DNA from 3 places in the Streptomyces sp. NPDC046866 genome. Region 3 is predicted to be linked to each of the others. Evidence: riboswitches for the same ligand, from Rfam matches in the RefSeq annotation. Region 3 holds a riboswitch; each other region holds the start of a gene.

The links. A riboswitch is a leader RNA that binds a small molecule or an ion and turns the genes downstream of it on or off. The one in region 3 is predicted to bind cyclic di-AMP.
Region 1: another riboswitch for cyclic di-AMP. It lies ahead of AB0953_RS05640 (LysM peptidoglycan-binding domain-containing M23 family metallopeptidase); the one in region 3 lies ahead of AB0953_RS10415 (transglycosylase family protein).
Region 2: another riboswitch for cyclic di-AMP. It lies ahead of AB0953_RS23565 (M23 family metallopeptidase); the one in region 3 lies ahead of AB0953_RS10415 (transglycosylase family protein).

The regions. Positions count from the first base shown of each region.
Region 1 is NZ_JBEYXN010000002.1:496,974-506,958, forward strand. Features, by position in the region: gene AB0953_RS05630 (MBL fold metallo-hydrolase) at 1-542, opposite strand, end outside; gene AB0953_RS05635 (SGNH/GDSL hydrolase family protein) at 730-1,518, opposite strand; gene AB0953_RS05640 (LysM peptidoglycan-binding domain-containing M23 family metallopeptidase) at 1,695-2,696, opposite strand; cyclic di-AMP (ydaO/yuaA leader) riboswitch at 2,701-2,886, opposite strand; gene AB0953_RS05645 (tyrosine-protein phosphatase) at 3,198-4,016, shown strand; gene AB0953_RS05650 (aspartate aminotransferase family protein) at 4,103-5,515, opposite strand; gene hpnH (adenosyl-hopene transferase HpnH) at 5,512-6,543, opposite strand; gene AB0953_RS05660 (1-hydroxy-2-methyl-2-butenyl 4-diphosphate reductase) at 6,549-7,235, opposite strand; gene shc (squalene--hopene cyclase) at 7,235-9,448, opposite strand; gene AB0953_RS05670 (polyprenyl synthetase family protein) at 9,574-9,985, opposite strand, start outside.
Region 2 is NZ_JBEYXN010000017.1:76,533-86,517, forward strand. Features, by position in the region: gene AB0953_RS23545 (restriction endonuclease) at 1-335, opposite strand, end outside; gene AB0953_RS23550 (DNA topoisomerase IV subunit A) at 436-2,892, opposite strand; gene AB0953_RS23555 (pitrilysin family protein) at 3,142-4,500, shown strand; gene AB0953_RS23560 (pitrilysin family protein) at 4,521-5,888, shown strand; cyclic di-AMP (ydaO/yuaA leader) riboswitch at 6,127-6,281, shown strand; gene AB0953_RS23565 (M23 family metallopeptidase) at 6,295-7,089, shown strand; gene AB0953_RS23570 (GntR family transcriptional regulator) at 7,316-7,981, shown strand; gene AB0953_RS23575 (HPr family phosphocarrier protein) at 8,210-8,491, opposite strand; gene AB0953_RS23580 (GNAT family N-acetyltransferase) at 8,676-9,985, shown strand, end outside.
Region 3 is NZ_JBEYXN010000005.1:58,553-68,537, forward strand. Features, by position in the region: gene eno (phosphopyruvate hydratase) at 1-753, opposite strand, end outside; gene AB0953_RS10415 (transglycosylase family protein) at 1,063-1,776, opposite strand; cyclic di-AMP (ydaO/yuaA leader) riboswitch at 1,779-1,946, opposite strand; gene AB0953_RS10420 (transglycosylase family protein) at 2,229-3,251, opposite strand; gene AB0953_RS10425 (cytochrome P450) at 3,354-4,571, opposite strand; gene AB0953_RS10430 (globin domain-containing protein) at 4,764-5,093, shown strand; gene AB0953_RS10435 (nucleoside triphosphate pyrophosphohydrolase) at 5,158-6,201, opposite strand; gene AB0953_RS10440 (SurA N-terminal domain-containing protein) at 6,230-6,856, opposite strand; gene AB0953_RS10445 (YfhO family protein) at 7,034-9,613, shown strand; gene AB0953_RS10450 (serine/threonine-protein kinase) at 9,502-9,985, opposite strand, start outside.

The sequences.
Region 1 (9,985 bases), on a different contig from region 3:
AGGGGGACGGCGAAGACGGTGTCCGTGCCGGCGAGCTGCTTGACGGTGGGCAGGTCGAGGTGGTCGTAGTGGTCGTGCGAGATCACGACCGCGTCGACCGGCCCGAGCGAGGCCAGCGGCACGGGTACGGGGTGCAGCCGCCGGGGCCCGGCGAAGGGGAAGGGGGAGCAGCGCTCGCCCCACACGGGGTCGAACAGCACCCGGCGCCCGTCGATCTCGGCGAGGACGCTGGAGTGCCCCATCCAGGTCAGGCGCAGCCCGCTCACCGGCGGCTTCGCGAGCTCGGCGAGCGTCGTGGGGTAGACGGGGACGGACGCGGCGGGGCTGCGCCGGATCCGCTGCTCCTTGCGGAAGTAGGTCTTCGCGAACTCCAGCATGGAGCCGGAAGGCCTGGTCCGGGCCCCCACCGGGTTCTGGAACACGCCGTCGGCGAAGTTCGGCGAGCGCCGGATGCGTTCCAGCCGTGCGCCGGACGGATCCGCCCCGAAGGCTTCGGGGCGCAGGGCGCGCAGCCGGGGACGCAGGGGAAGGGAGCCGGTCAAGGCGCCTCCTGGGAGGTGGGGTGGACGGGAGCAGGCCGGGATCTCGCCCGGCCCGCCACCATCCCAACGCCTCGCGGCCCCGAAGGATTCCGCATCGTACGGTCCGCTCCACTGCCCACGGCTCCACGACGGCCCGTACAAGGCCTGCGGAGGCAGGAGCCGGCCGCCGCGTGAGGGGGCCGGAGGGCTACAGCGGGAGCAGGTCGGGCCGCTTCGCCTCGACGTGGTCCCCGGAGGACTCCCCGCGCAGCCGGCGCCCGATCCACGGCACCAGGTGCTCGCGGGCCCACTGGATGTTGCCGCGGGTCACGTCCACCGAGCCGCGGGGCTGCTGCGGCGGCCACGGCTGGTCGGGGTCGGCCGGCACCCGGAGCCCGAGCACCTGGGCGGCGCGCAGGGCGACCCGGGTGTGGCCCTCGGGCGACAGGTGGAGCCGGTCGTCGTCCCAAGCCCGCCGGTCCTGGACGGACTTCAGCGACCAGAGGTCGAGGACCGGGCAGTCGTACCGGTCGGCGATGGCGCGCACGTGCGCGCTGTACGTCGCCACCTTGCCCCGCAGGTGCTTGAGGACGGGCACGCCGCGGGTGTCGAAGCCAGTGGTGATCATGACCTGGCCGACGGAGCCGGCGAGGTCGGCGACGGCCGCCTCGAACCGCTCCGCCACGGCGTCCGGGTCGCTGCCGGGCCGGATGATGTCGTTGCCGCCTGCGCAGAAGGTCACCAGGTCCGGCGCGAGCTCCTTGGCCCGCGGGACCTGTTCGGCCACGATCTGGTCGAGGAGGCGCCCCCGCACGGCGAGGTTCGCGTACCGGAACTCGCCTTCCGGGCGCTGGTCGGCCAGGAGTACGGCCAGGCGGTCCGCCCAGCCGACGAAGTTCCCCCCGGGTCCCGGGTCCCCCACGCCCTCGGTGAAGCTGTCCCCGATCGCCGCGTACGAGCCGATGGTCCTGTCGTACTTCTTCGTCGTCTCTGTCATCGTCGTCGCTGCCACGGGACCATATCCTCCACCCCGGATCGTGACCTACGCCACCGTAGGAAGGGGTTGACGGACCGTGATCTATACCACCGGGCAGGTGCGGAATAACAGCGCGTGAGGCCGGGGCCCCCCTCGGGTCCCGGCCCCACGCGGGTCTCACGCCTCCACAGCGGCGGTCAGATGCTGACGCCCTTCGAGCGGAGGTAGGCCAGCGGGTCGATGTCCGAGCCGTACGCGGGGCCCGTGCGGACCTCGAAGTGCAGGTGCGGTCCGGTGGAGTTGCCGGTGGAGCCGGAGAGGCCGATCTGCTGGCCCGCGGTGACGCTCTGGCCGACGGAGACGGACAGCTGGGAGAGGTGGCCGTACTGGGAGTACTTGCCGTCGGCGTGCCGGATGACGACCTCGTTGCCGTACGCGCCGCCCCAGCCGGCGGAGACGACGGTGCCCGCACCGACCGCCTTGACGGTGGTGCCGGAGCTCGCGATGAAGTCGACGCCGGTGTGGTAGCCGCTGGACCACATGGCGCCGGGGGTCTTGTACGGGGTGGAGATACCGCCGCCGACGGGGGCGACGAAGGCGGCGGCGGGGGCGGCGGCCTGCGGGGCCTTCCCGGCGGGCGCGGCCGCCGGGGCGTCCCGGTCGGCGGCGGGCGCCGGGGCCTTCTCCTTCGGCGCGGCCGCTTGCGCGGCGGCGGGCTTCCGGGCCGGGGCCGCGGCCGGGGCGTCGGCCGCGGCGGCGTCGGTCGCAGCGGCGTCGGTCGCAGCGGCGTCGGTCGCAGCGGCGTCGGCCTTCGCACCGAGGGTCAGCTTCAAGCCGGGGTGGATCAGCGACGGGTCGGTGCCGACGGCCTCGCGGTTGTCGGCGTACAGCCGCTCCCAGCCGCCGGGCAGGTGGCGGTCGGCGGCGATGGTGGAGAGGCAGTCGCCCGGCACGACCGTGTAGACGGACGGGGCGGCCCGGTCGGCGCCCTGCGCGGCAGCGGCCGGCTGGGCGGTCCGCAGCGACACCGGCAACGGGACCTGCGGGGCGGTGGCGGGCGCAGCGGCCGGCGCGGCCGCGTGGGCGCCGGCGGCGCCGATCAGCGGCAGGGCGAGGGCGGCGCCACCGGTGCCGGCGAAGGCGAGACGCCGGGCTGTCGAGGGGGACTTGGGACGGCGGTGCTTGCCCTGTGCCGGCATGGCGCATTCCTCTCCGTCGCCTGCGAGGTGAGCTGTCGGGTTCGGACTGGAGATGTCCGGCCGGACACGGACGCGAGCGGCGCGTGTACGGCTTCACCCCGAGCTGCTCCGTATGGAGGAGATCCAAAAGAGAGCAGCGGCCTACCTGGTTCCCCCGCTCCTGCCGCGCATGAATGGTCGGGTCGGTTTTCCGGACGGCGGCAGGATCAGGCGGTCCATCCGGATCGATCGCGAAGGTAATCGAGTTCGGCCTCGCGGAACAAGCCGTGAATTCCTGACGGATTCACAGAAAGGGGCGGCCGGCAGAATTCCCGGTCACCCTCCGTCCATTCCCCGGAGCCAACGGCCTTTACGGCCGGGCCATTCGGAATCGGCGATCAGGCACTCACGGTCACCGTATGATCTGGCTCACGCCCGTTGCGCCCGATCTGGCCACCGCGAACGGCAAGTTGGGCCCAAGCAGTGCAATTCGGACACCACGACCCTGTCGGAGGAGCTCCCGTGACCCAGCAGATACCCCCGCCCCCGTCGGCGCACCGGATACCGGAGCCCGAACTGTCCGGAGTGCGCAACTTCCGCGACGTGGGAGGGCTGCCGACCACCGACGGACGACGGGTCAGGCCGGGACGACTCTTCCGAAGCGGACATCTCGCACATGCCACCGAAACCGATGCAGAATTCCTCGCCTCCCTCGGGCTCCACACCGTCTTCGACTTCCGCAACGAGGTGGACCAGGCCCTGGAGGGCCCCGACGTCGAGCTGCCGGGCGTGCGCAACGTCAACATCCCGCTGTCCGACCCGGCCGCCGGCAAGGACTTCTGGACGATCGTCCGCGACGGCGACGTCGAACAGCTCCGCGGGATCCTCGGCGACGGGAAGGCCGCCGCCCGGATGACGAAGGCGTACCGCGCGATGGTGCTGGAGCGCACCGCCGAGCACAGCCGGGTCCTGCACGCCCTCGCCGACGACAGCGTCCCGGCGCTCATGCACTGCGCGGCCGGGAAGGACCGGGCGGGCCTGTCGATCGCCGTCACCCTGCTCGCCCTCGGGGTGGAGCGCGAGGCCATCACCGCGGACTACCTGGAGTCGAACGCCCCCCACCGCCGCTACCGGGTGCGCCGCAGCAGCGGTGCGCCCGAGGCCCGCTCCCCGGAGGTGATGGAGCTGCTCGCGCCGCTCTTCGACGCCCGCACCGCCTACCTCGACGCGGCCTTCGACGCCATCGACGAGCGCTGGGGCGGGGCCGAGCGCTACCTGGCCGAGGGCCTGCGCCTCGCCCCCGCAACCCGCGCCCGCCTGCGCGAGCAGCTCCTCCACTAGCGCCGCCCCGCCGAGGCCGTCGCCCACACCGTGGAGGTGAGCCGCCGGGCCGCGGCGACCCGACCGCCCGACCCGGCCGCGGGCCGTCAGCCGCCGCCGACGGCCTGCTTCACCAGGGTCCTGCCGAAGTCCCACATGAGTCCCCCGCCGCCGTGGGCCTCGTCCATGACCGCGCGGAACGCCACGACGAACCGGTCGATGTCGGACTCGTCCACGACCAGCGGCGGAATCAGTTTGATCACCTCCAGGTGGTCCCCCGAGACCTGGGTCAGGATCCGGTGCTTCTGCAGCAGGGGCACCACGACCATCTGCGCGAACAGGCCCTTGCGGGCCGCCTGGAGCATCGTCCACCGGCTGCGCAGCCGCAGCGAGGCGGGCCGGCCGAACTCGATGCCGACCATCAGGCCGCGCCCGCGCACCTCGTGCAGCAGCTCGTACTCGTCCACGAGCGCCGCGAGGCGCCCGCGCAGCAGGTCGCCCATGGTTCGGGCGCGGGCGACGATCCCCTCGTCCTCCATGACGGAGAGCACCGCGAGCCCGGCCGCCATGGCCTGCGCGTTGGAGCCGAAGCTGGCGGAGTGCACCAGCACCCGGTCCATGGACGAGTAGACCTTCCGGAAGATCCACTCCCGGCCCAGGGTCGCGCCGACGGGGACGTAGCCCCCCGACAGGGCCTTGGCCACGCACACCAGGTCCGGCTCCACGCCCGGCTCGTGCTGGTACGCATAGAAATCGCCGGTCCGCCCCAGGCCGGTCTGGACCTCGTCGGCGATCAGCAGCGCCTTGTGCCGGCGCAGGCACTCCTGCGCCGCCGCGAGGAACCCGGGCGGGGCCGCGTGCACGCCCTTGCCCTGGATCGGCTCGACGACGAACGCGGCGACGTCCCCGCGCCGCAGCTCGCGCTCCAGCGCGCCCAGGTCGCCGAGCGGGATCCGGGTGTCGGGCAGGAGCGGGGCGAAGCCGTCGCGGAACCCGCTCTCCCCGTTGACCGAGAGGGACCCGGTGGTCAGCCCGTGGAAGGCGTGGTCGCAGTAGAGGATCCTGGGCCGCCCGGTGGCGTACCGGGCGAACTTCAGGGCGGTCTCCACGGCCTCGGTGCCGCTGTTGCCGAAGAAGACCCGCTCCAGGTGGGGGCTGTGCGCGAGCAGCCTCTCGGCCAGCAGCCCGGGCAGCGGCGGGCAGTCGAAGCGGGTCAGGTCGGCGAGATCGGCGTCGAGGACGTCGTGCAGGGCGCGGCGGACGACGGGATGGTGGCGACCCAGGCCCATCACCCCGAACCCGGCCAGCATGTCCAGGTAGTCGTTGCCGTCGGCGTCCCAGAAGTGGGCGCCCTCGGCCCGCTCGTAGACCTTGTCGAAGCCGATGGTGTGCAGCATCCGGGGCAGCTGGGGGTTGAGGTGGCGGGCGTGGAGCTCGTAGCGCTCCGCCCCGCGCTCGGCCAGCAGGGACTTCAGGTCGAACTCCGGGCGGCCCTGCGGCGGGCTGGCGGGGGCGCTCACGACGAGGCGTCCCTGCTGCCGCCGATGGTCTCCCGCGCCGCGCGCAGGGACTCCTTCAGCGATCCCATGGTGGCGAGGACGGCGGTGGGCTCGTAGCCGCAGTGCGCCATGCAGTTCGCGCAGCGCGGGTCCTTCCCGCGGCCGTAGGCGTTCCAGTCGGTCTCCTCGATGAGCTCGCGGTACGTGGGCACGTATCCGTCGCTCATCAGATAGCAGGGGCGCTGCCAGCCGAAGAGCGAGTAATTCGGAATGGCCCAGGCGGTGCACGGGAAATCGGCCTTGCCCTCGAGGAAATCCAGGAAGAGCGGGGAGTGGTTGAGCCTCCAGCGGCGCCGGTTCCCGCCCGCGAAGGCCTTCCGGAAGAGGTCCCTGGTCTGTTCGACGCCGAGGAAGTGCTCCTGGTCGGGTGCCTTTTCGTAGGCGTAGGCGGGCGAGATCATCATTTCGTCGACCTTGAGGTCGTCGTTGAGGTAGTTGAGCACCTCGATGACGGTCTGCGGGGTGTCGGTATTGAAGAAGGTGGAGTTGGTGGTCACCCGGAACCCGCGCCGCTTGGCCTCCTTGATGGCCGCGACCGCCTCGTCGAAGACGCCTTCCTTGGCGACCGACTCGTCGTGCCGCTCGCGCAGTCCGTCGATGTGCACGGCGAACGCGAAGTAGGGCGAGGGGGTGAACTTCTCGATCTTCTTGCGGAGCAGCAGGGCGTTGGTGCAGAGGAAGACGTACTTGCGCCGGGCCACCAACTGCCGGACGATCTCGTCGATCTGCGGGTGCATCAGCGGCTCGCCGCCCGCGATGGACACCATGGGCGCGCCGGATTCCAGGACGGCGCCGACCGCCTGGGCCACCGGCATGCGCTGCTTGAGCACGCCGGCCGGGTGCTGGATCTTCCCGCAGCCCTCGCAGGCCAGGTTGCAGGCGTAGAGCGGCTCGAGCTCGACGATCAGCGGGAACTTCTCCCGCTTGCGGAGCTTTTGTTCGAGCAGATAGGTCCCGACCCTGATGGACTGTCGCAGCGGCATGGCCATCTGGCTCACCTCCTGGGGAGCAGCAAAGAACGGTGCCAGTCATGAAAAGCGGGCATCACGGCACGCAGTACGCGGAAGGCCGATATTCCACCGCGGACCGTGCCGATACGGACGAGCTCGTGCTCCGGAGCGTCGACGACCACCCGGACGGCCGCAACCGGGCGGTGCGGCCCGGGCGGCCCGGCCCGGGTGGCGGCCCACAGGGTGGCCGCGGACTCCATGTCGACCGCGATGGCGCCGCCGGCCCGCAGCTGCGCGCGCTCCTGGCCGCGGACGACGTGGTCGGATCCGGTCAGGGCGCCGGTGTGCACGGTGCGGCCCGGGGCGGCCCGGGCCAGCGCCTCGGCGAGCAGGGCCGTCCCCGCGCAGGCGACGGTGCCGCGCGGGTCGCGGGTCTCCTCGGCGACGACGAGGTCGCCGGGGTGCATGCCCGGGACCAGCCCGGCGCAGAACCCGGTGGCCAGGACGGCGGCCCCGCGCAGGGCCGGCTCGGCCAGCGCCCGGCCCACGGCCCGCTCGGCTGCGCGCGGGCCCATGCCCGTGCGCAGCAGGACGTGCCGCTCGGGGGCGCCGCGCCCGCCGCTGCGCAGGGCCGCCCGCTCGATGCGCAGCGCGCAGGCGACCAGCAGCGGTACGGGCCCGGGGCCGGACCGCGGATCGGGCCGGGGCCGGTCGGCCCGGGCGGCGGCCATCAGGACGCCCCGGGCGCGAAGGGTTCCCCGTACAGGTAGCGGCCCAGGGCGGTGAGCGGGAACACCTGCCGGTACAGGTGGTAGTTGATGGAGAAGTCCCACGGGAAGCCGGTGCCGGTGAAGTACGGCTCGTCCCAGGAGCCGTCCGGGGCCTGCGTCGCCACCAGGTAGGCGATGCCGCGCCGGACGGCCCTGCCGTCCCGCTCCCCCGCCGAGAGCAGGGCCATCAGCGCCCAGGCGGTCTGGGAGGCGGTGGAGGCGCCCTTGCCCGCCCAGGCGGGGTCCCGGTAGGAGCGCTGGTCCTCGCCCCAGCCCCCGTCCTCGTTCTGTACGGACTCCAGCCAGCGCACGGCCCGGCGGACCGCCGGATGCGCCGGGGGGATGCCGGCGGCGGCGAGCGCCGGGAGCACCGACCCGGTCCCGTAGACGTAGTTGGTGCCCCAGCGGCCGAACCAGCTGCCGTCGGGCTCCTGGTGGGCGAGCAGCCAGGCGATGCCGCGGCGGGTCCTGGGGTCGGCGGCCCGGCCCTCGACGGCGAGCATCTCCACCACGTGGGCGGTGACGTCGGCCGACGGCGGGTCGATGACCTCGCCGAAGTCGCAGAACGGCAGCCGGTTCGGCAGGGGGCTGGTGTTGTCGGCGTCGAAGGCGGCCCAGCCGCCGTCCCGCGACTGCATGCCGAGCGTCCAGGACACGGCGCGGGCGACGGCTCCCTCCAGCCGGGCGGGGTCCGGGTGGCGGATGCGGCGCAGGGCGAGGACCACCTCGGCGGTGTCGTCGATGTCGGGGTAGGTGTCGTTGTGGAACTCGAACGCCCAGCCGCCCGGGGCGAGTCCGGGCCTGCGCACGGCCCAGTCGCCGGTGCGGGTGATCTCCTCGCCGAGCATCCAGTCGGCGGCCCTGACCAGGGCCGGGTGGTCGGGCGGCAGACCCGCGTCCACGAGGGCGATCGCGGCGAGGCAGGTGTCCCAGACCGGCGACTGGCAGGCCTCGACCATGCGGACGGGGCCGCCGGGCGTGCCGTCGGGCCCGGGCGGTTCCTCGCGCCAGACGGCGAAGCGGTCGAGGGATTCCAGTCCGGCCCGCATGACCGGGTGGCCGAGGTCGTAGCCGAGCAGGTGCAGGGCGATGACCGAGTAGACCGCGGGCGGCTGGATCCCGCCCCAGCAGCCGTCGTTCTCCTGCCGCTCGATGATCCAGCGGGCGGCGGTCGCCATCGCCGCCCTGCGCAGCCGGCGCGGGGCGATGCGCCGGTAGAGGTGCAGGGCCTTGTCCATCCGCTGGAAGAGGCCGTCCCAGGTGCCCGGTGGCGCCGGCCGGGCGGCGGGGCGGGGCCGGCGGGCGTCGGTGTGCAGCTCGTCCAGGGCGAAGGGGGCCGGGCGGACGGGGCGGTGCGCGGAGACGACGGTGAGGGGGACGATGGTCTGGCGGGCCCAGCAGCCGAAGTCGTAGATGTTCAGCGGCACCCAGGGCGGCAGGAAGACCAGCTCGGGCGGGAGTTCGGGCAGGTGGTCCCAGCTCCACCAGCCGAAGAGGGCCAGCCAGATCCGGGTGAAGACGCGGGCGGCGGCGATGCCGCCGTGCGCCCGGATCCAGGCGGAGGCGCGGGCCATGTGCGGGGCCTCGGGGGCGTCGCCGGCCAGGCGCAGGGCGACGTACGCCTCGACGGTGGCGGAGAGTTCGGGCGGGCCGCCGTGGAAGGTGGCCCAGGTGCCGTCCTCGCGCTGCTCGCCGCGGATGTGCCGGGCGGCGGCGCGGGTGGTGGCCTCGTCGCGGATGCCGAGGAACTGGCGCAGCAGGAGGTCCTCGGCATCCATGGTGACATTGGTCTCCAGGTCGCCCTTCCACCACCCGGCGGCGTCCTGGCGCTCCAGCAGGTGGCGGGTCGCCCGCGCCACGGCCTCGTACGCCCCCGGCTGGGCGGTGGCGGGCCCGGCGCCGGCCCGCACGGCGGCGAGGTCCCGGGCGGGGCCCCCGGACGCGAGCCCGGTCACGGAGGCGAGCCCGCTCACGGGCGGTGCCGTGGCCTGCGGGGACGGGGCCTTGCGTGCCGCGGCCTGCCGGGCCGGGCCGCGCACCGTCCGGCCCTCGGGCGGGACGGGGCCGGGCCGGAGGGCCGCGGCGCCTCGGGGCGGCGCGGCGGTCTGCGGCCCGGCGGTGGTGTCATCCGGATCGGCGCCTCGGGAACCGGCGCCGTCGGTCGTCGCTGTCATGGCTTCCCCTTACGTGGCAGTGGTGCTCTGCTGTGCTGGGGTCTGCCGTCGGCCGGCGCCGCTAGCTGAGGGCGCCGGCCGGCGACTCGCGCGTCATATCCGTACCCGGGTGACGAGGGTGGTGGTCACTTCTTGCGGACGACGACGAAGTCGGCCAGGGCCACGAGCTGTTCGCGCACCTTCTGCGGCATGTCGACGTCGTCGAGGGCGGCGATGGCGATCGCGTGCTGGCGGCGCGCCTCCTCGGCGGTCCACGCGCGCCCGCCGGCCGCCTCGATCAGAGCGGCGCGGGCCGCGAACTCCTCCTCGGAGAAGTTCTCGAAGTCGTTGCTCTTGGCGTCGGCGGCGAGGAGCTCGCCGAGTTCCTCCGCGGCGGGTCCGCCCGCGGCGAGCGCGGCGACGACCGGCAGGGACTTCTTGCGCTGGCGCAGGTCGCTCCAGGTCTGCTTGCCGGTGGACTCCGGGTCGCCCCAGATGCCGAGCAGGTCGTCGACGGCCTGGAAGGCGAGGCCCAGGTGGTAGCCGTACTCCTCCAGC
Region 2 (9,985 bases), on a different contig from region 3:
TGGAAGTCCTCGAGGCGGGGCAGGGGCACCGGCTGCGCCAGCGCCCCCGGGTTGAACGGCTCGAGCTGCTCGGACCGCACCAGGGCGGCCATCCGGAAGGCCGGCGCTCGGCAGCCCGCCACCAGCAGCCGCTTGAGCGCGTCCACCTCGGCGTCGAGCTGCGCGGTACGCCGCAGGGCCTCGGCCTCGCGGTACTGGCGGTGGCTGCGGTCGGCCTCCCGTTCGTAGGCCCGCCGGCGCCGCTCCGCCTCCCGCTGCTGGATCACCTGCGTCTGCTGCTGCCGGCGCTGGGCCTCGGCCCAGTCCCCGATCAATCCGCCCGGCCGACGACTCATCAGCTGTGTACTCCCCCCACCAACACCGAGAGGGAAAACACTAGTCGGCATTCGGGTGGTACGTCCCGCGGGTCGCACCACCCGAACGCCTCGGTCCGTCCTACAGCGGGGCCCCCGCCACCACGGCCACGGCACCGGGCAGCGCGGCCCCCGAACCGTCGCGGCGCGGGTCCGCCGCGGGCAGCTCGACCGGGCTGCCGTTCGCGGACGCCGCCCGGGCCGGCGCGTTGCCCGCCCAGGCCAGGGTCAGCATGTCCTCGCCCTTCAGGAAGCGCTGGCAGCGCACGCCGCCGGTGGCGCGGCCCTTGCGCGGGTACTGGTCGAACGGGGTCAGCTTGCCCGAACGCACCGAGTCGTCCAGCGTCCCGTGCGAGCCGGCCACCGTGAAGACCACGGCGTCGCGGGCCGGGTCCACCGCCGAGAAGTGGATCACCTTGGCGCCCTCGGCGAGCTTGATGCCCGCCATGCCGCCCGCCGGGCGGCCCTGCGGGCGCACCTGTCCCGCCGGGTAGCGCAGCAGCTGTGCGTCGTCGGTGATGAAGACGAGGTCCTCCTCGCCCGTGCGCAGTTCCACCGCGCCGACGATGCGGTCGCCCTCCTTGAGGGTGATGACCTCCAGCTCGTCCTTGTTCGCCGGGTAGTCCGGCACGACGCGCTTGACCACGCCCTGCTCGGTGCCCAGGGCCAGGCCCTGCGAGGACTCGTCCAGCGAGGTCAGGCAGACCACCTTCTCGTCCGGCGCCAGCCCGGAGAGGAACTCCGACAGGGGGGCCCCGCCGGCCAGGTTCGGCGCGGCGTGGGTGTCCGGGAGCTGCGGCAGGTCGATCACCGACAGCCGCAGCAGGCGCCCGTGGGAGGTGACCGCGCCGACGTCGGCCCGGGCCGTGGCCGCCACCTGCGAGACGATCAGGTCGTGCTTGGCGCGGGCCCCGCCCTCCTCGCACGGAACCGGGTCGCCCGTCGCCGTGCGGGCCAGCAGGCCCGTCGAGGACAGCAGCACCCGGCACGGGTCGTCCGCGACCTCCAGCGGAACCGCCGCGACCGGGGCCCCCGCCGACTCCAGCAGGACGGTGCGGCGCTCGGTGCCGAACTTCTTGGCGACCGCTGCCAGCTCCGAGGAGACCAGCTTGCGCAGCTCGGCGTCGGAGTCCAGGATCCGGGTCAGCTCCTCGATCTCGGCGGTGAGCCGGTCGCGCTCGGACTCCAGCTCGATCCGGTCGAAGCGGGTGAGCCGGCGCAGCGGGGTGTCGAGGATGTACTGGGTCTGGACCTCGCTCAGCGAGAAGCGCTCCATCAGGCGCTCCTTGGCCTGGGCGGAGTTGTCGCTGTCGCGGATGATCCGGATGACCTCGTCGATGTCGAGCAGGGCCACGAGCAGGCCCTCGACCAGGTGGAGGCGGTCGCGCCGCTTGCCGCGGCGGAACTCGCTGCGCCGGCGCACGACGTCGAAGCGGTGGTCGAGGTAGACCTCCAGCAGCTCCTTGAGGCCCAGCGTGAGCGGCTGGCCGTCGACCAGGGCCACGTTGTTGATGCCGAAGGACTCCTCCATCGGCGTCAGCTTGTAGAGCTGCTCCAGCACGGCCTCGGGGTGGAAGCCGTTCTTGACCTCGATGACCAGGCGCAGGCCGTGCGCGCGGTCGGTCAGGTCCTTCACGTCCGCGATGCCCTGGAGCTTCTTCGACCCGACCAGGTCCTTGATCTTCGCGACGACCTTCTCGGGGCCGACGGTGAAGGGCAGTTCCGTGACGACCAGGCCCTTGCGGCGCGCGGTCACGTCCTCCACGGACACCGTCGCGCGGATCTTGAAGGTGCCGCGGCCGTTCTCGTACGCGTCCTTGATCCCGGACAGGCCCACGATCCGGCCCCCGGTGGGCAGGTCGGGACCCGGCACGAAGCGCATCAGCGCCTCCAGGTCCGCCTGCGGGTAGCGGATCAGGTGGCGGGCGGCCGCGATGACCTCGCCCAGGTTGTGCGGGGGCATGTTGGTGGCCATGCCGACCGCGATCCCGGACGCGCCGTTGACCAGCAGGTTCGGGTACGCGGCGGGCAGCGCGACCGGCTCGCGCTCCTGGCCGTCGTAGTTGGCGGTGAAGTCGACGGTGTCCTCGTCGATCGACTCCGTCATCAGTGACGTCGCGTCGGCCATCCGGCACTCGGTGTAGCGCATGGCGGCCGGCGGGTCGTCGTTGCCCAGGGAGCCGAAGTTGCCGTGGCCGTCGACGAGCGGCAGCCGCATCGAGAAGGGCTGCGCCATGCGGACGAGGGCGTCGTAGATCGACGCGTCGCCGTGCGGGTGCAGCTTGCCCATGACCTCGCCGACGACGCGGGCGCACTTGACGTACCCGCGGTCGGGGCGCAGGCCCATCTCGTTCATCTGGTAGACGATGCGCCGGTGGACCGGCTTCATGCCGTCCCGGGCGTCGGGCAGGGCGCGGGAGTAGATCACCGAGTACGCGTACTCGAGGAAGGAGCCCTGCATTTCGTCGACGACGTCGATGTCGAGGATGTTCTCCTCGAAATCCTCCGGCGGCGGGGTCTTCGTGCTGCGGCGGGCCATCGCTGCGCGGCTCCTTAACCAAGAAAGAAGGTGTGCTGGGGGTCTGGCGGGGTAGGGCGTCGGGCGGGGTCGGGGCCGGGAGCCCGGACGGGCCCGCCGGGGTGTCGCGGACCATTGTGGCCCGAGGCTCCGACAGCGCCGACTCCGACCCAGGCCTGAGCCGGGAACTTCCCCGGTGCCCGACGCGCTTGCATACAGTGGCAGGTCTGACACAAATCTCTGCATCGCGATCGAAGGGACCACATGCCCATGGGTCACACGGCCACAGCCCAGGCCGGCTCCGGCGGCCTGACAGCGACCGAACACCGGCTGGCCAACGGCCTGCGCGTGGTGCTCTCCGAGGACCACCTGACCCCGGTCGCCGCCGTCTGCCTCTGGTACGACGTCGGCTCGCGCCACGAAGTCAAGGGGCGCACCGGTCTGGCTCACCTCTTCGAGCACCTGATGTTCCAGGGCTCGGCGAGCGTACCGGGCAACGGGCACTTCGAGCTGGTCCAGGGCGCCGGCGGTTCGCTGAACGGCACCACGAGCTTCGAGCGCACGAACTACTTCGAGACCATGCCGGCCCACCAGCTGGAGCTCGCGCTCTGGCTGGAGGCCGACCGGATGGGCTCGCTGCTGGCCGCCCTGGACGAGGAGTCCATGGAGAACCAGCGCGACGTCGTCAAGAACGAGCGCCGCCAGCGCTACGACAACGTCCCCTACGGCACGGCCTTCGAGCGGCTGACCGCCCTGGCCTACCCCGACGGCCACCCGTACCACCACACGCCGATCGGTTCGATGGCCGACCTGGACGCGGCCTCGCTGGAGGACGCCCGCGCCTTCTTCCGCACGTACTACGCGCCGAACAACGCGGTGCTGTCGGTCGTCGGCGACATCGACCCGGCCCAGACCCTGGCCTGGATCGAGAAGTACTTCGGCACGATCCCCTCGCACGACGGCAAGAAGCCGCCGCGCGACGGCAGCCTGCCCGAGATCATGGGCCGCGAGCTCCGCGAGGAGATCGTCGAGGAGGTCCCGGCCCGCGCGCTGATGGCCGCCTACCGCCTGCCGCACGACGGCACCCGCGAGTGCGACGCCGCCGACGTGGCCCTCACCGTCCTCGGCGGCGGCGAGTCCTCCCGGCTGCACAACCGCCTGGTACGCCGCGACCAGACGGCCGTCGCCGCCAGCTTCGGCATGCTCCGCCTGGCCGGCGCCCCCTCCATGGGCTGGCTGGACGTGAAGACCTCCAGCGGTGTCGAGGTGCCCGCCATCGAGGCCGCCGTGGACGAGGAGCTCGCCCGGTTCGCCGCCGAGGGCCCGACGGCCGAGGAGATGGAGCGCGCCCAGGCGCAGCTGGAGCGCGAGTGGCTCGACCGGCTGAGCACCGTGGCCGGCCGCGCCGACGAACTGTGCCGCTTCGCCGTCCTCTTCGGCGACCCGCAGCTCGCCCTGACCGCCGTGCAGCGGGTCCTCGACATCACCGCCGAGGAGGTGCAGGCCGTGGCCGCGGCCCGGCTGCGCCCCGACAACCGCGCGGTGCTGGTGTACGAGCCCCTCGCGGCCGACGCCGCTGCCGATGACGACGCCGCGAACCAGAACGAGAACGAGGGGGCGGAGCAGTGAGCGACACCGCAGCCGTCACGATGACCTTCCACCCGCGGCCGCAGGCCGGCGAGGCCCGCCCCTGGGCCTTCCCGGCCCCCGAGCGCGGTGCGTTGCCCAACGGCATGACGGTGCTGCGCTGCCACCGCCCGGGCCAGCAGGTGGTCGCCGTCGAGGTCAACCTCGCCGCCCCGCTGGACGCCGAGCCCGAGGGCCTGGACGGCGTGGCGACCATCATGGCCCGGGCGCTGTCCGAGGGCACCGACAAGCACTCCGCCGAGGAGTTCGCCGCCGAGCTCGAGCGCTGCGGAGCCACCCTCGACGCCCACGCCGACCACCCCGGCCTGCGGGTCTCCCTGGAGGTCCCGGCCTCCCGGCTGCACAAGGCCCTGGGCCTGGTCGCCGAGGCGCTGCGGGCGCCGGCCTTCGCCGACAGCGAGGTCGACCGCCTGGTGCGCAACCGCCTCGACGAGATCCCGCACGAGCTGGCCAACCCGCAGCGCCGCGCCGCCAAGGAGCTCTCCCGCCAGCTCTTCCCGGCCTCCCTGCGCATGTCCCGGCCGCGCCAGGGCACCGAGGAGACCGTCGCCCGGATCGACTCCGCGGCCGTCCGCGCCTTCTACGAGGCCCACGTGCGCCCCGCCACGGCCACCGCCGTGGTCGTCGGCGACCTGACCGGCATCGACCTGGACGCCGTGCTGGCGGACACCCTGGGCGCCTGGACCGGCGACACCGCCGAGGCCCGCCCCGTGCCGCCGGTGACCGCCGACGACACCGGCCGGGTGGTCATCGTGGACCGGCCCGGCGCGGTCCAGACGCAGCTGCTCATCGGCCGGATCGGGCCGGACCGGCACGACAGCGTCTGGGCGGCTCAGGTGCTGGGCACGTACTGCCTGGGCGGCACCCTCACCTCGCGCCTGGACAAGGTGCTGCGCGAGGAGAAGGGGTACACCTACGGCGTGCGCGCGTTCGGCCAGGTGCTGCGCTCCACCGCCGACGGACGCGGGGCCTCGATGCTCGCCATCAGCGGCTCGGTGGACACCCCCAACACCGGCCCCGCGCTGGAGGACCTGTGGAAGGTGCTGCGCACCCTCGCCGAGGAGGGTCTGACCGATGCCGAACGGGACGTCGCCGTGCAGAACCTGGTCGGGGTGGCCCCGCTGAAGTTCGAGACGGCCGCCGCCGTCGCGGGCACGCTCGCCGACCAGGTCGAGCAGGAGCTGCCGGACGACTACCAGGCCCGGCTGTACGCCCAGTTGGCGAACACGGGCACCGTGGAGGCCACCACGGCGGTCGTCAAGGCCTTCCCGGTGGACCGCCTGGTCACCGTGCTCGTCGGTGACGCCTCGCAGATCGAGGAGCCGGTGCGCGCGCTGGGCATCGGAGAGGTGACCGTCGTCACCAACTGACCGGCGCCGCACGGTCGATGACCCGGTGGTGCGCCGCTGACGCGTCGGCGCACGGCGAAAGTCGAAGGGCCCCGATGGCTTGGCCATCGGGGCCCTTTATGTCCAATTGGCCCCAAGGTTGCTCGTATGGGATGTGGCGTACGCAACAAAACCGCGCGTCTGTTTGGCGATTGACTGATGATCCGCCTAGCGTCGGGCGTGCTGTCCGTCGGTTTGTACGCGCCGCACCCGCGGCACCGGGCAGCGATCGCCGAGTCCCCGTCAGGCGCGAGCCTGGGGAGCCGGGGACCCACAGTCCCTGGGGTGAATCGGGCCGCCTCGCCAGAGGGGCCCGTAGGAGACCTTCCTGCTCCGAACCCGTCAGCTAACCCGGTAGGCGAGAAGGAAGGAAAGGATCAGCCCCTCCATGGCCTTTGGCAGTCGTGCCGCCGGCAAGCACCGTGGTTCCAGCCGCCTGAGCCGCAAGACCGCCGGTTACGCCGGCGTCGCCGCCCTCGCCACGACCGGCGTGGTGGGCACTCTCGCAGCCCCGGCGTTCGCCGCTACGGACCACAAGCCCTCCATGGAGGACACCGGCCTGAACGCGGTCGTCACCGCAGAGGACCTCCAGGGCCAGATCGAGGCCCAGGCCGACGCCCAGCGCAACGCCGCGGAGGCCGCCGCCCTCAAGGCCAAGGCCGAGGCCGACGCCGCAGCCCGCGCCGCCGAGGCCAAGCAGAAGGCCGAGGAGAAGGCGAAGGCCGAGCGCGAGGCCGCCGAGCGCGCCGCCCGCGAGGAGGAGCGCAAGCGCCTCAACACCTTCGTCTCGCCGCTGGACGACACCTACATCAGCACCCAGTACCACGCCGGCGGCGGCATGTGGTCCTCCGGCAGCCACACCGGCATCGACTTCCACGCGGCCTCCGGCACCTCGGTCCACGCGGTCGGCGCCGGCACCGTGGTCGAGGCCGGCTGGGGCGGCGCGTACGGCAACAACGTCGTCATCCGCCACAACGACGGCACCTACACCCAGTACGGCCACATGTCCTCGCTGAGCGTCTCCGTCGGCGAGACGGTCACCCCGGGCCAGCAGATCGGCCTGTCGGGCTCCACCGGCAACTCCAGCGGCCCGCACCTGCACTTCGAGGCCCGCACCGGCGCCACGTACGGCTCGGACATCGACCCCGTCTCGTACCTGCGCAGCCACGGCGTCGACCTCTGACCCGACGCGGCGTCGAGCAGCCCCGCTGCACCGCTGCACCGCTTCGCACAGAACCCCGGCTCGCCGAGCCGGGGTTCTCGCGTTGCGGCTCAAAAGAGAAGCCGATTTCCGCCTGCGCTCGGAAAATTCCGCGTATTGCAATAGAGTCTCAGTACGATCCCGGTACGGCGGCGGCGAAGACGCCCGGGCAGCCGGAAAAGGCGGAGAAATGGGCGGAGGTCCGGTCTTGCGTATTCCCGCGCACGCGGTATGCACTGCAATCCGCGACGACATCGTCTCCGGGGCATTCCAACCGGGCGCGCGGCTGACCGAGGAGGTGCTGGCCCGCCGCTACGGCGTCTCCCGCGTCCCGGTCCGCGAGGCCCTGCGGACGCTGGAGTCCGAGGGGTTCGTGACCACCCGCCGGCATGCGGGCGCCTGCGTTGCGGAGCCGACCGAGCAGGAGGCCGCCGACCTGCTGGAGCTGCGGATGCTGCTGGAGCCGCTGGCTGCGACCCGGGCGGCCCGGCGCCGCACCGAGGCCCACCTCAAGGTGCTGCGCGGGCTGGTCAGGCTGGGACAGGAGCGGGCCCGCCAGGGCCAGGGCGAGGACCTGCGGGCCCTGGGGAGCTGGTTCCACGAGACGCTGGCGCAGGCCTCCGGCAGCCCCGGGCTGATCGCGCTGCTCGTCCAGATGCGGCACAAGGTCGCCTGGATGTACGCGGTGCAGGCGCCGCAGCGGCCCGTGGAGTGCTGGGCGGAGCACGGGGCGATCGTGGACGCGGTGGCGCGCGGCGACGCCGAGCGGGCGCGGGCGCTGACCGCCGGGCACGCGGACCGGACGGCGGGGGCCTACCGGCTGCGGGTGAGGACTTCGCAACGTGCCGTAAACATGGCGAGCGGCTCCCATTAACAGAACCCGCGTATGAAGGGGGATGCAAAGGGGCGGCGTATGTGCGCGGGCACCGGGTGCGCGCTTTTTGTGCACGTATTCCTTGTGCCTTTCTCCGCGCTCTTTCTTCGTGTCTTTTCGACGCCCCGGTCCTGAGGGGCAAACGACAGGAGCCGCGGCCACCGGAAATTCCCGGTGGCCGCGGCTCCTGTGGTTTCCCGCGCCGTCCGCGCGGGGGAACCCGAAGGGTCAGACCGTCTCAGGGAGCTCCTCGAGGCCCTCGGCGACCAGCTTCGCCAGGCGGTCCAGGGCCGCCTCGGCACCCTCGGCGTCGGACGCCAGGATGATCTCCTCGCCGCCCTGGGCGCCCAGGCCCAGCACCGCGAGCATGGACGCGGCGTTGACGGGGGTGCCGTCGGCCTTCGCGATGGTCACCGGGACCCCGGAAGCGGTCGTCGCCCGAACGAAGATCGAGGCGGGACGAGCGTGCAGGCCCTCGGCCCAGCCGACGTTGACGCGGCGCTCTGCCATGGTGATGCCCTTCAGGTTCTTACGGTTGTCTAGACCACTATCCCACAAGGTCCCGGGTGCTCCGACCGGCCTCCGGTCCGGGCCTCCCGAGGTGCCGACCACCCCAGCTTGCACCGATTCGCCCCGGCTTGCCGCCTCCGCCGCGCAGGAGCTCCCCGGCCCGCTCTGGCCTTAAGATCGCCGCATGACCACCGCGTCGGACCCCGCGTACCCGGCCCACTGGGAGGCCGACGTCGTCCTGCGCGACGGCGGCACCGCCCGCATCAGGCCCATCACCACCGAGGACGCCGGCCGGCTGGTCAGCTTCTACGAGCAGGTCTCCGACGAGTCGAAGTACTACCGCTTCTTCGCCCCGCACCCCCGGCTCTCCGAGCGCGACGTCCACCGCTTCACGCACCACGACTACGTCGACCGCGTCGGCCTCGCCGCGACCGTCGGCGAGGAGTTCATCGGCACCGTCCGCTACGACCGGATCGGCTCCGACGGCCGGCCCGCCTCCGGCCCCGCCGACGAGGCCGAGGTCGCCTTCCTCGTGCAGGACGCCCACCAGGGCCGCGGCGTCGCCTCCGCACTGCTGGAGCACATCGGCGCGGTGGCCCGCGAGCGCGGCATCCGCCGCTTCGCGGCCGAGGTGCTGCCCGCCAACACCAAGATGATCAAGGTGTTCACGGACGCCGGCTACCAGCAGAAGCGCACCTTCGAGGACGGCTCCGTCCACCTGACCCTCGACCTGGAGCCGACCGCCGAGTCCCTCGCGGTCCAGCGCGCCCGCGAACAGCGCGCCGAGGCCCGCTCCGTCCAGCGGCTGCTCGCCCCCGGCTCCGTCGCCGTCATCGGTGCCAGCCGCTCCGGCGGCGGCGTCGGCGCGGCGGCCCTGCGCAACCTCCGCGACAGCGGCTTCCGCGGCCACCTCTACGCCGTGAACGAGGCCCGCGCCCCCGGCATGGAAGGCGACCTGCTGGACGGCGTCCGCGCCTACCGCTCCCTCGCCGACATCGACGCCCCGGTCGACCTCGCCGTCGTCGCGGTCCCCGCCGAGCGGGTCCCGGAGGTCGTCGCCGCCTGCGGGGAGCACGGCGTACAGGGGCTCGTCGTCCTCTCCGCCGGGTACGGGGAGAGCGGCCGGGCCGGCCTCGACCGCCAGCGCGAACTGGTCCGCCAGGTGCGCTCGTACGGGATGCGGCTGATCGGGCCCAACGCCTTCGGCATCATCAACACCGCCCCGGAGGTGGCCCTCAACGCCTCCCTCGCGCCCTTCCCGGCTCCCGTCCGGGGCCGGATCGGGCTGTTCACCCAGTCCGGGGCGATCGGCATCTCCCTGCTGTCCGCCCTGCTCCGCCGCGGCGAGGGGCTGTCCTCCTTCGTCTCCGCCGGCAACCGCGCCGACGTCTCCGGCAACGACATCCTCCAGTACTGGTACGAGGACGAGGCCACCGACGTGGCCCTCATGTACCTCGAAACCCTCGGCAACCCGCGGAAGTTCACCCGCCTCGC
Region 3 (9,985 bases):
GTAGAACTCGGACGCGGCGACGTCGAGCGCGAGCGCGATGTCCTTGCCCGGGGTGTAGCCGGCCTGCTTGATGGCCTCGAGGATGAGGTCCAGGGCCTCGCGGTTGGAGCCGAGGTTCGGGGCGAAGCCGCCCTCGTCGCCCAGACCGGTGGACAGGCCCTTGCCCTTCAGCACGGACTTGAGGGTGTGGTAGACCTCGGTGCCCCAGCGCAGGGCCTCGGAGAAGGACTCCGCGCCGATCGGCGCGATCATGAACTCCTGGATGTCCACGTTGGAGTCGGCGTGCGAGCCGCCGTTGAGGATGTTCATCATCGGAACGGGCAGCAGGTGCGCGTTCGGGCCGCCGAGGTAGCGGAAGAGCGGCAGGTCCGAGGCCTCGGACGCGGCGTGCGCGACGGCGAGGGAGACGCCGAGGATGGCGTTGGCGCCGAGCGAGCCCTTGTTGTCGGTGGCGTCCAGGTCGAACATGGCCTGGTCGATCAGGCGCTGCTCGGTGGCGTCGTAGCCGACGAGCTCCGGGCCGATCTGCTCGATGACCGCGAGGACGGCCTTCTCGACACCCTTGCCCTGGTAACGGTTGGGGTCACCGTCACGGAGCTCGATGGCCTCGAAGGCACCGGTGGAGGCGCCGGACGGAACAGCAGCACGGCCGGTGCTGCCGTCGTCGAGGCCCACCTCGACCTCGACCGTGGGGTTGCCTCGGGAGTCCAGGATTTCCCGGGCTACGACGACGTCGATGGACGGCACGAGCATCTCCTTCTGGGATGTGACGCTGGGTGTGCGGTGGCGGGTACGGCCGTGGGATGGCCTTGCCGCCTAGAGCCTAACCGGCTCCCGGCAGTCGGCTGGCCGACCGCCCGGGTCCTGGGACGAAAAAGAGCCCGAATACCCCGCTTCCGGGACATAGGACCCCTGGTTTCGGGGCCTCCGGCCGCCGGCGGGCAGCTGTCGCACGGCGTCCGCCCGCCGGCGGACGCGCCGCCGCCCGGCGCGTGAGGGGTACGCGCCGGGCGGCGGGGTGTGCGCGTGCCGTCACGGCACGCGCGGGAGGTGCGGGGGGGGTCAGCTGAGCTTCAGCATCTGGCCCGGGTAGATCAGGTCGGCGTCCGAGACGATGTCCTTGTTCAGCTCGAACAGCTTCTGCCAGCCGCCCTTGACGCCGTTGGCGTCGGCGATGGAGCCCAGGGTGTCGCCGGACTTGACCTCGTAGGAGCCGTTGCCGGTCTTGATGGCCGCAGAGTCGCCGCGCTCGGAGCGGGTCACCGGCGCCTCGGAGCGCGGGGTCTCCTTCTTCGGCTGGGTCTTCGGCGTCTCGGCCTTCTGGGTCTCGGTCTTCTTCGTCTCGGTCTTCGGCGTCTGCTTCGGGGTGCTCGTGGAGCCGCCGCCGGAGTACGCGGAGTTCGACAGGCCCTTGCCGCAGACCGGCCAGGCGCCCTTGCCCTGGCCCTTGAGGACCTTCTCGGCGATGGCTATCTGCTGCGCCTTGGAGGCCTGGTTGGCCTGCGGGGCGTAGGACTTGCCGCCGTACGCGGCCCAGGTGGAGGCGGAGAACTGGAGGCCGCCGTAGTAGCCGTTGCCCGTGTTGATGGACCAGTTGCCGCCGGACTCGCACTGCGCGACGCGGTCCCACTCGGAGGCGGTGGCGGCGGACGCGGAGCCGGCGGTCATCAGCGGGGCCGCGACGGCGACACCGGCGACACCGGCGAGCGTGACGATGCGCGTGGTCCGCTCGATGGCGGTGGCGCGGCGGTGCTTGCCCTTGCCGGAAAGCAGCATGGAGTTCTCCTCACCGACGCCTGCGAGGTGAGCTGTCGGGTTCGGGCGGATGAGTTGCCCGGCCGCGCACGTGGCGCGTCTTCACCCCTAGCCGGTGGCGACCGTCTTCGAACGGTCGTTCCCGGCGCCTTCGTTGGTTCCCCCGCTCCTGCCTTCGGCGCGTGACGCGACGTGTGTTCCCCCCGGCCGCCGGCAGGATTCGGCGGTGCGGTCGAAGGGGCCCGCGGTGGCGGGCGATTCAGAAGGTAGACAGGTCCCCCGCCGATGTTCAACGAGGAACTTCGGCGGGGGAGGGCCCCTACTTGCGCTCCCCGCAAGGGCGTTTGCGCAGGTGAGAGGGTGGTTTGCCCAAGGTTGCGGACAGGACACGCCAGTTGACCGGAAGAGACGCATGTCTCATTTGAACGAACCGGGCATACGACGCTTTCCGGGTGCCCGAAGTGCCGTTATAGCTACCTTAGATCCAGGTTCTGGCCCGGCTTGATCAGGTTGGCGTCACCGCCGATGACCTGCTCGTTGGCGTGGTACAGGGCGCTCCAGCCGCCCTTGACCCCCTTGGCGTCCGCGATGGTGGCGAGGCTGTCGCCCTCCTTCACGGTGTACGAGGGGGCCGGGGTCTCCACGGCGGGCGCACCGCGGTGCTTGCCGGTGGCGGAGGTGTCCGGTATGGCGGCCGGGTCGGCGGAGGCGCCCGGGGCGGGCGCGGCCGAGGGGGCGGACGGGGTGGCGCCCGGGGCCGTCGGCGCCCCCGGGTTGGCCGGGTCGGCCGGGTTCACCGGGGCGGTCGGGTCCGCCGGGTTCACCGGGGCGGTGGGCGCCGTACCGGGCGCGGTCGGCGTCGTGGGCGCGGTCGGGGTGCCCGGGGTGCCCGGCAGCGGCGTCTGGGCCGGCACGTCCGGGTCGGGCATGACGGGCAGGCCGCTCACGGGTGCCTGCGGCGCGGGCGGGAGGGTGAAGGTGGGCCCGGGGGTCGGGGCGCCGAAGTCGGTGGCCCGGCCGCCGTTGCCGCCGGCCGGGACCTTCTCGTCCGGGCGGCTCGGGCTGGCGCCGACGGCGCGGTGGTCGCCGGCGGCGCCCGGGTCCACGTCCGCCGCGGGGGCGTCCTTGGTCAGCCCGGCCGAGGCCGCGCAGTTCTGCCAGGCCTCGGGGCCCCGGTCGCCGAGCACGCGCTCGGCTACCGCGATCTGCTGGGACCGGCTGGCCAGGTCGGGCCGCTCGGCAAACTCCAGGCCGCCCGCGCTCTGCCACTGCTCCTGGGTGAACGCCAGCCCGCCGTACGCACCGCTGCCGGTGTTGGCGCTCCAGGTGCCCCCGCTCTCGCACTCGGCGACCTTGTCCCACGTCGAGGCGTCGGCCGCGCTCGCGCCGGTGGCGGCGAGCAGTGGCAGGGCCAGCGCGGAGCCCGTGACTCCGGCGGTGACGACAATCGCGGGTACCTGGCGGGGGCGTCTGTGGCGGCCGTTCCCGGAACGCATGTGATGCACCTTTCGCATAACGGCTGGGTAACGGCAGAACCTAGCGGCCTTCGAACGATTGTCACAAGTTGAGCAAGGAGTTGACTTTGTCTCAGAAAACGTTCAGTTGTTTCGGGGTGTGAAGCGCACGGGAAGCGTGCGCAGGCCACGCATGATCAGACCTCCGCGCCAACGCAGGTCAGTTGACGGAACGGCGAGTTCCAGATCCGGCAGACGCGTCAGCAAAGTCGCAAGCGCCGTCTGTCCTTCGAGTCGGGCGAGCGGAGCGCCCAGGCAGTAGTGGATCCCGTGGCCGTAGCCGAGGTGCTGGTTGTCGGCGCGCGAGAGGTCGAGGGTGTCGGGGTCGGCGAACCGCGCCGGGTCGCGGTCGGCGGCGGCGAGGACCACCAGCACCGGGTCGCCGACCGCGATGTCCTGTCCGCCGAGCGTCAGCGGACGGGTGGCGAAGCGCCAGGTGGCGAGCTCGACGGGGCCGTCGTAGCGCAGCAGCTCCTCCACGCCGGTCTGCAGCAGCCCGCGCTCGCCGGCGGCGAGGGAGGCCTGGAGCCGTGTGCGCTGCTCCGGGTTCTTGAAGAGGGAGTGGACGCCGTTGCCGATGAGGTTCACGGTGGTCTCGAAACCCGCGAAGAGCAGGATGAACGCCATGGCGGTGGCCTCGGCCTCGGTGAGGTGGTCGCCGTGGTCGCTCGCCCGGATCAGGTCCGAGATCAGGTCATTGCCCAGATCATCCCTTTTGCGGTGGATGAGTTCGCCGAGGTACGTGCGCATCTGCTTGACGGAGCGGGCCACTCCGCCACGCGGGCCGCCGCCGTGCCGGATCATCATCCCGGCCCAGTCGCGGAAGTCGTCCTGGTCCTCGCGCGGCACCCCGAGCATCTCGCAGATGGCGTAGATCGGCAGCGGGAAGGCGAACTCGTGGATGAGGTCCGCCTCGCCCCGCCCGGCGAAGCCGTCGATGAGGTGGTCGGTCAGCTCCTGCACCCGCGGTGTGAACTCCGCCACCCTGCGCGGCGTGAACGCCTTCGACACCAGGCGCCGCAGCCGGGTGTGGTCCGGGGGGTCGATGTTCAGCAGGTGCGTCATCAGCTCCGCCTTGCGCTCCCCCGGGATCCCGGTCTTGCCCTTGGCGTGCGCCGGCTCCGCGTGGTGCGCCGGGTTCTTGCTGAGCCGCTGGTCGGCGAGGGCCTGGCGGGCATCGGCGTACCGGGTCACCAGCCAGGCCTCGACCCCGCTGGGCAGCCGGGTGCGGTGGACCGGCGCGTGCTCGCGCAGCCAGGCGTACGCGGGATAGGGGTCGGTCGCGAACTCCCAGTCGAACAGGGTCGGGGCCGGGGCGGCCGGGGCGTCTGCGGCAGCGGGGTCTTCGGGGGCGGCGGGGGTCGGCTCGTGCACGGGTCGACGGTATCCCGGGCGGCGCACGGCACCCCTTATGGGGGTTCGCCACGGCTGTCCGCAGATCGGCCGTCACTTGACGCCGCGACGGACGCCGCTCCTCCTTTCGGACCTGTGGACGTGAGGATCTTGAAGAGCAGCTTCGCGGTGGTGGAGAGACGGGCCGAGCACGCGGTCAAGTACTTCCACTCCCACCTCTTCTGGCACCACCCCGCGATCCGCGCGCTCTTCCCGCCCTCCGCCGAGGACATGCAGCGCCAGCGGGACCGGCTCTTCGCCGCCCTCACCCACGTCGTCGCCCACCTGGAGCACGAGGGCCTGGCCTCCTACCTCCACGACCTCGGCCGCGACCACCGCAAGTTCCTCGCCGGCCCCGAGCACTACGCCGCCGTGGGCGCCAGCCTGCTCGCCGCCCTCGCCGAAGCCTCCGGCAGCGCCTGGACCCCCTAGGTGGAAAAGGCCTGGTCGCAGGCATACCCCTGACCAGCGTGAACAACGCTGCGGGTCAATACACCTAGGCGTCGAGGCCCTCGGCGGCGCGGATCGCGTCGCGGTAGGCGCGGGCCGCGGCGCGCAGCGCCGTCTCGGGGTCCACGCCCTCCGCCTCCGCGCGCGCCGCCAGCCGCAGCAGCTCGTACCCGATGCCCTCGCCGCCCGGCAGCTCCACGGCGAGCCCGCCCGCGCGGGCCCGGCCGGCGAGCTTGGCCGCGAGCGCCAGGCCGGGCTGGCCCAGCGGGATCCCGTCGGTGACGGAGGCGCGCTGCTTCTCCACCGCCTTGGTGCGCTGCCAGTGGGCGCTGACGTCCTCCGCGGTCTGCGCCTCGGCGTCGCCGAAGACGTGCGGGTGGCGGTGGATCAGCTTCTCGACGAGGCTGCCGGCCACGTCGTCCACGGAGAACGGCTCGTCGGGGTCCTCCTCGGCGATCCGCGCGTGGAAGACCACCTGGAGCAGGACGTCGCCGAGCTCCTCGCGCAGCTCCTCGCGGTCCCCGTCCTCGATGGCCTCGACCAGCTCGTACGCCTCCTCGATGGCGTACTTCACCAGCCCGCGATGGGTCTGGCGGGAGGTCCACGGGCATTCCCGGCGGACCCGGTCCATCACCTGCACCAGGTCGAGCAGCCGGGCGCCGGGCAGATCGTAGGAGCCGGGCAGCAGCTCCAGGTCGGGCATGGCGACGCGGCCGGAGCCGGCGAGCCGGGCCAGGCCGTCGGTGAGGCGCTGGTCGCCCTCGCCGGCCGGGATCACCACGACGGTGCGCCCGCCCGCGCAGGCGTCGACCAGGGCGTGCGCGTCCGGGGCCTCGAGGGCGACCTCGACGCCCGCCTCCCGCAGGTACGGCAGCTGCGGGTGGCCCGGGTCGGCGCACAGCACCCGGTCCGCGCCGTGCAGGGTCTGCCAGGCGGGCCAGGACAGCAGGCCGGGGGCGACCCGGTGGCTGGCGGTGAGCAGCACGATCCGGCCGACGGCGTCCCCGTCGGCCGGACCGGGGGCGGGGCCGGCGGCGCGGCCGGCGGCGGTGTCGGACGGGCGGGCGGGTTCGGCGGCGTGGGCGTTCACCCTCCGAACCTACCTCCGGCGGCGCGCCTCAGGCTCCGGCGGGTGCCTGCCCGGGCCGGGTCCGCTGGGTGATCCACGGGGTCTGCTGGTCCCCGAGGACGATCTGCTGCGCGTCCCAGGCCCCGTAGCGCGGGTTGACCTCGATGTGCAGGGCCTTCGCCGCGGCGCCGAGCTTCTCCAGCGCCTTGTCCTGGCTGCCGTAGTGGTCGAAGAGCTTGTCGCGCAGCAGCTTGAAGCGGGCGTCGGCCTCCAGCTGGCCCGGGGCCAGGTGGGCCTGCTCCAGGGCGGCCGCCTCCAGCTGCTCGGGGCCGCCGGCCTTCTCCAGCTGGGCCTTACGGAACTCCTCGACCTCGCGCGGGCTGACCCGCACGCCCGCGTCCTTCGCGGCGCGCTCCAGCACGGCGGTCTGGATCATCTTGTTGAGCTTGACCCGCTCCAGGCCGGGCGAGGCCTGGATCAGCTGGGCGGCGGACTGCCCGCTGCGGTTCTGCGCGGTGCGGACGTCGTTGACCTGGGCCTGGAGGGCGGAGGTGGTGATCCGCTCGCCGCCGACGACGGCCGCGGTGCCCGGGCGGGACTGGCCCGAGCAGGCGGACAGCAGGGGGGCCGCCACGAGCAGGGCGGCGGATACGGAGAGCGCTGTGCGACGGTGCAAAGGAGCCTCCAGGGCCGGGAGATTGTGCGTCGGTGCACAAAGGCCGTGCGGTGATCGATGGTATGCAGTCAGGGTGGTACGGGCCACCGGTTCGACCAACGATTCCCGGGGTGTTGGGGTACGTGTTCACCCGGCGGCCACCGCCCGGTCCACCGGCGCTGCCAAGGTCGGCCCACCATGTCGACCCCGCACCCCTCGCCGGCCGCGCCGCCGCGCCCTTCGGCGCGCACCAGGCCCCCGTCGTCACGGCCCGCCCCGACCCGGTCCCCGCGCCGCTCCCCGCGCCGCGCGAGCCTGGCCGGCTCGGTCCTCGCCGCCCTGGTCACGGCCGCGGCCGTCTGCTCGGGGGACGCGGCCGCCCGCGTGTTCCCGTACGGCCACCGGCACCGCAGCGTCAACGACCTCGGCAACCAGTTCGTCCCCTTCCACGCCCACCTGTGGGACCTGCTGCACGGGCGGGCGCGCGGCGGGCTGCTGCTCAACTGGCAGTCCGGCTACGGCACCAGCTTCCTGCCCGACCTCGGGACCTATCTGACCAGCCCGTTCGCCCCGCTCGTGGCGCTCTTCCCGCGCCAGGACATCGACCTCGCGGTGTACGCGGTCACCGTCCTCAAGACCGCGGCCGCGGCGGCGGCGATGGCCTGGCTGCTGCGCACGCAGGCCCGCGGGCGGTGGTGGGCGGCGGGGCTGCTGGGGGCCTCGTACGCGCTGTGCGGCTGGTCGGTGATCGAGGCCTCGTACAACCCGATGTGGCTGGACGGGCTGATCGCCTTCCCGCTGCTGTGCCTGACGGGCGAATGGGCGCTGCGCGGGCGGCGGTTCACCGCCGCCGTCCTGGTGGCGGCGGTGTGCTGGACGGCGAACTTCTACACCGCGTACATGGCCACGCTGGGGGCGGCGCTGGTGCTGCTGGTACGGCTGGTGCTGGAGCGGCGGCCCGCGCGGGAGCGGGTGGGCGCGGCGGCCCGCGCCGCCGGGGCGGTGCTGCTGGGCATCGCCCTGTCCGCGCCGGTGCTCGTGCCGCTCTTCCTCAGCTCCCGGCAGGCCTACCCGGGGTGGACGCGGGAGTTCCGGCCGGCGCCCTGGGCGGACGTGTTCGCGCGGATGCTGCCCGGCACCTACTCCTTCTCCTCCCCGGCGCTGTTCGTCGGGACGGGGACCCTGCTGCTGGTGGCGGCGCTGCCGTTCCACCGGGCCGTGCCGCGGCGCACCCGGCTGGCGTGGGGCGGCCTGACCGCGGCCGTGCTGCTGTCCTTCCAGTGGACGCCGGCCCACCTGGCCTGGCACCTCTTCGCCACCCCGAACGGCAGCCCGTACCGGCAGACCTTCGTCCTGGCGGGCGTGGCCGTCATCGCGGCCTGGGCCGCCCTCGCCCACGGGGTGCCCGGGCCCCGGGCGCTCGCGGCCGGGACGGCCCTGCTGGCCGCGGCGGCCCTCGCCGCGAGCGGCAGCCCGCTGGCCACCGCCTGGGGGTTCGCGCTGTTCGGCGGCGGGCTCGCCCTGGCCGGCGCGGCCTGGTGGGCGCTGCGCCCGGGGCCGGCCCGGCGCCGGCCCGCGCTCCCGGCGGCGGCCCTGCTGGTCCTGGTGCTGGCCGGGCAGGCCGCGGCGACCACGGCCTTCGGCCACCGCGGCAAGCTGGGCGGCCTGGACGACTACCCGTCCTGGGGGCCCGCCCACACCGCGCGGGCGGCGGCCCTGGCGGAGGCCGACGGGTGGCCCGCGTACCGCACCGACCCGAGCCGCCCGGCCCTGTCGGGCAACGATCCGCTGCTGCTGGGCGGGGAGGGCGGCGCCTACTACAGCAGCCACACCCCGGACGTGTACACGCGGACGATGGCGGCGCTCGGCGCGGGCTGGACCTCGCGCGGCCGCAACGTGCAGAGCATCGACAACCCGGTCACCGACGCCCTCTTCGCCGTCGGCGCCCGCCTGGAGCCGGACGGCACGGTCGTGCGCAGCCGCCCGCTGCCCCTGCTCACCCTCCGCCCCGCAGGACCCGGTGGCCCCGGCGGCCCCGGTGGCCCCGCCCCCTCCTACCGCGACGGCCCGCCCTTCGCCAACCAGGAACTCCTGCTGGGCGCCCGGGTGTACGAGGACCCGGTCGCGCCCGGGGTCTGCCGCGCGGGCACCGAGGCCTTCCTGTGGGCCCCCGAGTACCACGCGACCGCCCGCCTCGCCGACGGGCCCGCCTTCCGGATGAACGGCAACCCGCCGCGCAACCGGGCCGCCCTCCAGCCGCTCGGCCCCTCCCGCGGCGCCTCCTCCGCCCTGGTCCTCGACGCCCCCGAGCCGCCCCGCCGGTCGCTGTCCTGCCTCGACCGCGGCCGCCTCGACGCGGCGGTGGCGGCCCTGCGCGCGGCGGCCCCCGACCCGGCCTCGGTGCGGGTCGGGGCCTCGTCGGTCAGCGCCGTCCTCCCGCCGGGCAGCTCGGGCACCGCGGTCCTCGCCGCGCCCGCGATCGCCGGATGGAGCTGCAACGGCCGCCCCGCCACGGCCCATCTGGGCCTGGTCGCCACCCCCGTGACCCCGGGCACCCGCACCGTGGCCTGCACGTTCCGCCCGCCGGGCCTGCTGCCGGGCGCGGCGGCCGCGGCGGGCGCGCTGCTGGTGGTGGCGGTACTGGAGCTGCGGCGGCTGCGGCGGCGTCAGTGGACGCGGCTGAGCCACTGGAGGGTGCGGCGCACCTCCGCGGAGAACGGGTGGGCGGGCCCGTGGATGCGCTCGGCGTCGAAGAGCAGGCGCGCCAGGGTGTCGTGAGCGGCCGGCCGGTCGCCGAGGGAGAGCAGCAGCTGCGCGATCCGGCGGCGGACCTCCAGCGGCAGGCCCGGGTCCGGGTTCGCGTAGTGGTTCTCGAAGAGCGGCAGCAGCGCGCGGTACTCGGCGAGTGCCGCGGCCGGCTCGCCCAGCTGCTCCAGGCACTGCGCGGCGTCATAGCGGAACCGCAGGGCCTGCGGGTCGCCGGCCGGGAACTCCTCCGCGAGGCGGTGCAGTTCGGGCAGGGCGCGGCGGTACTGGCCGTCGTCCATGAGGGTGGCGGCGTACTGCTTGCGCAGGCTGCGCACGATGGTGGAGTGCTCGCCGTGCTGGGCGGCAGCGGCGGGGAGGATGCCGCCGAGGATGTCCACGGCC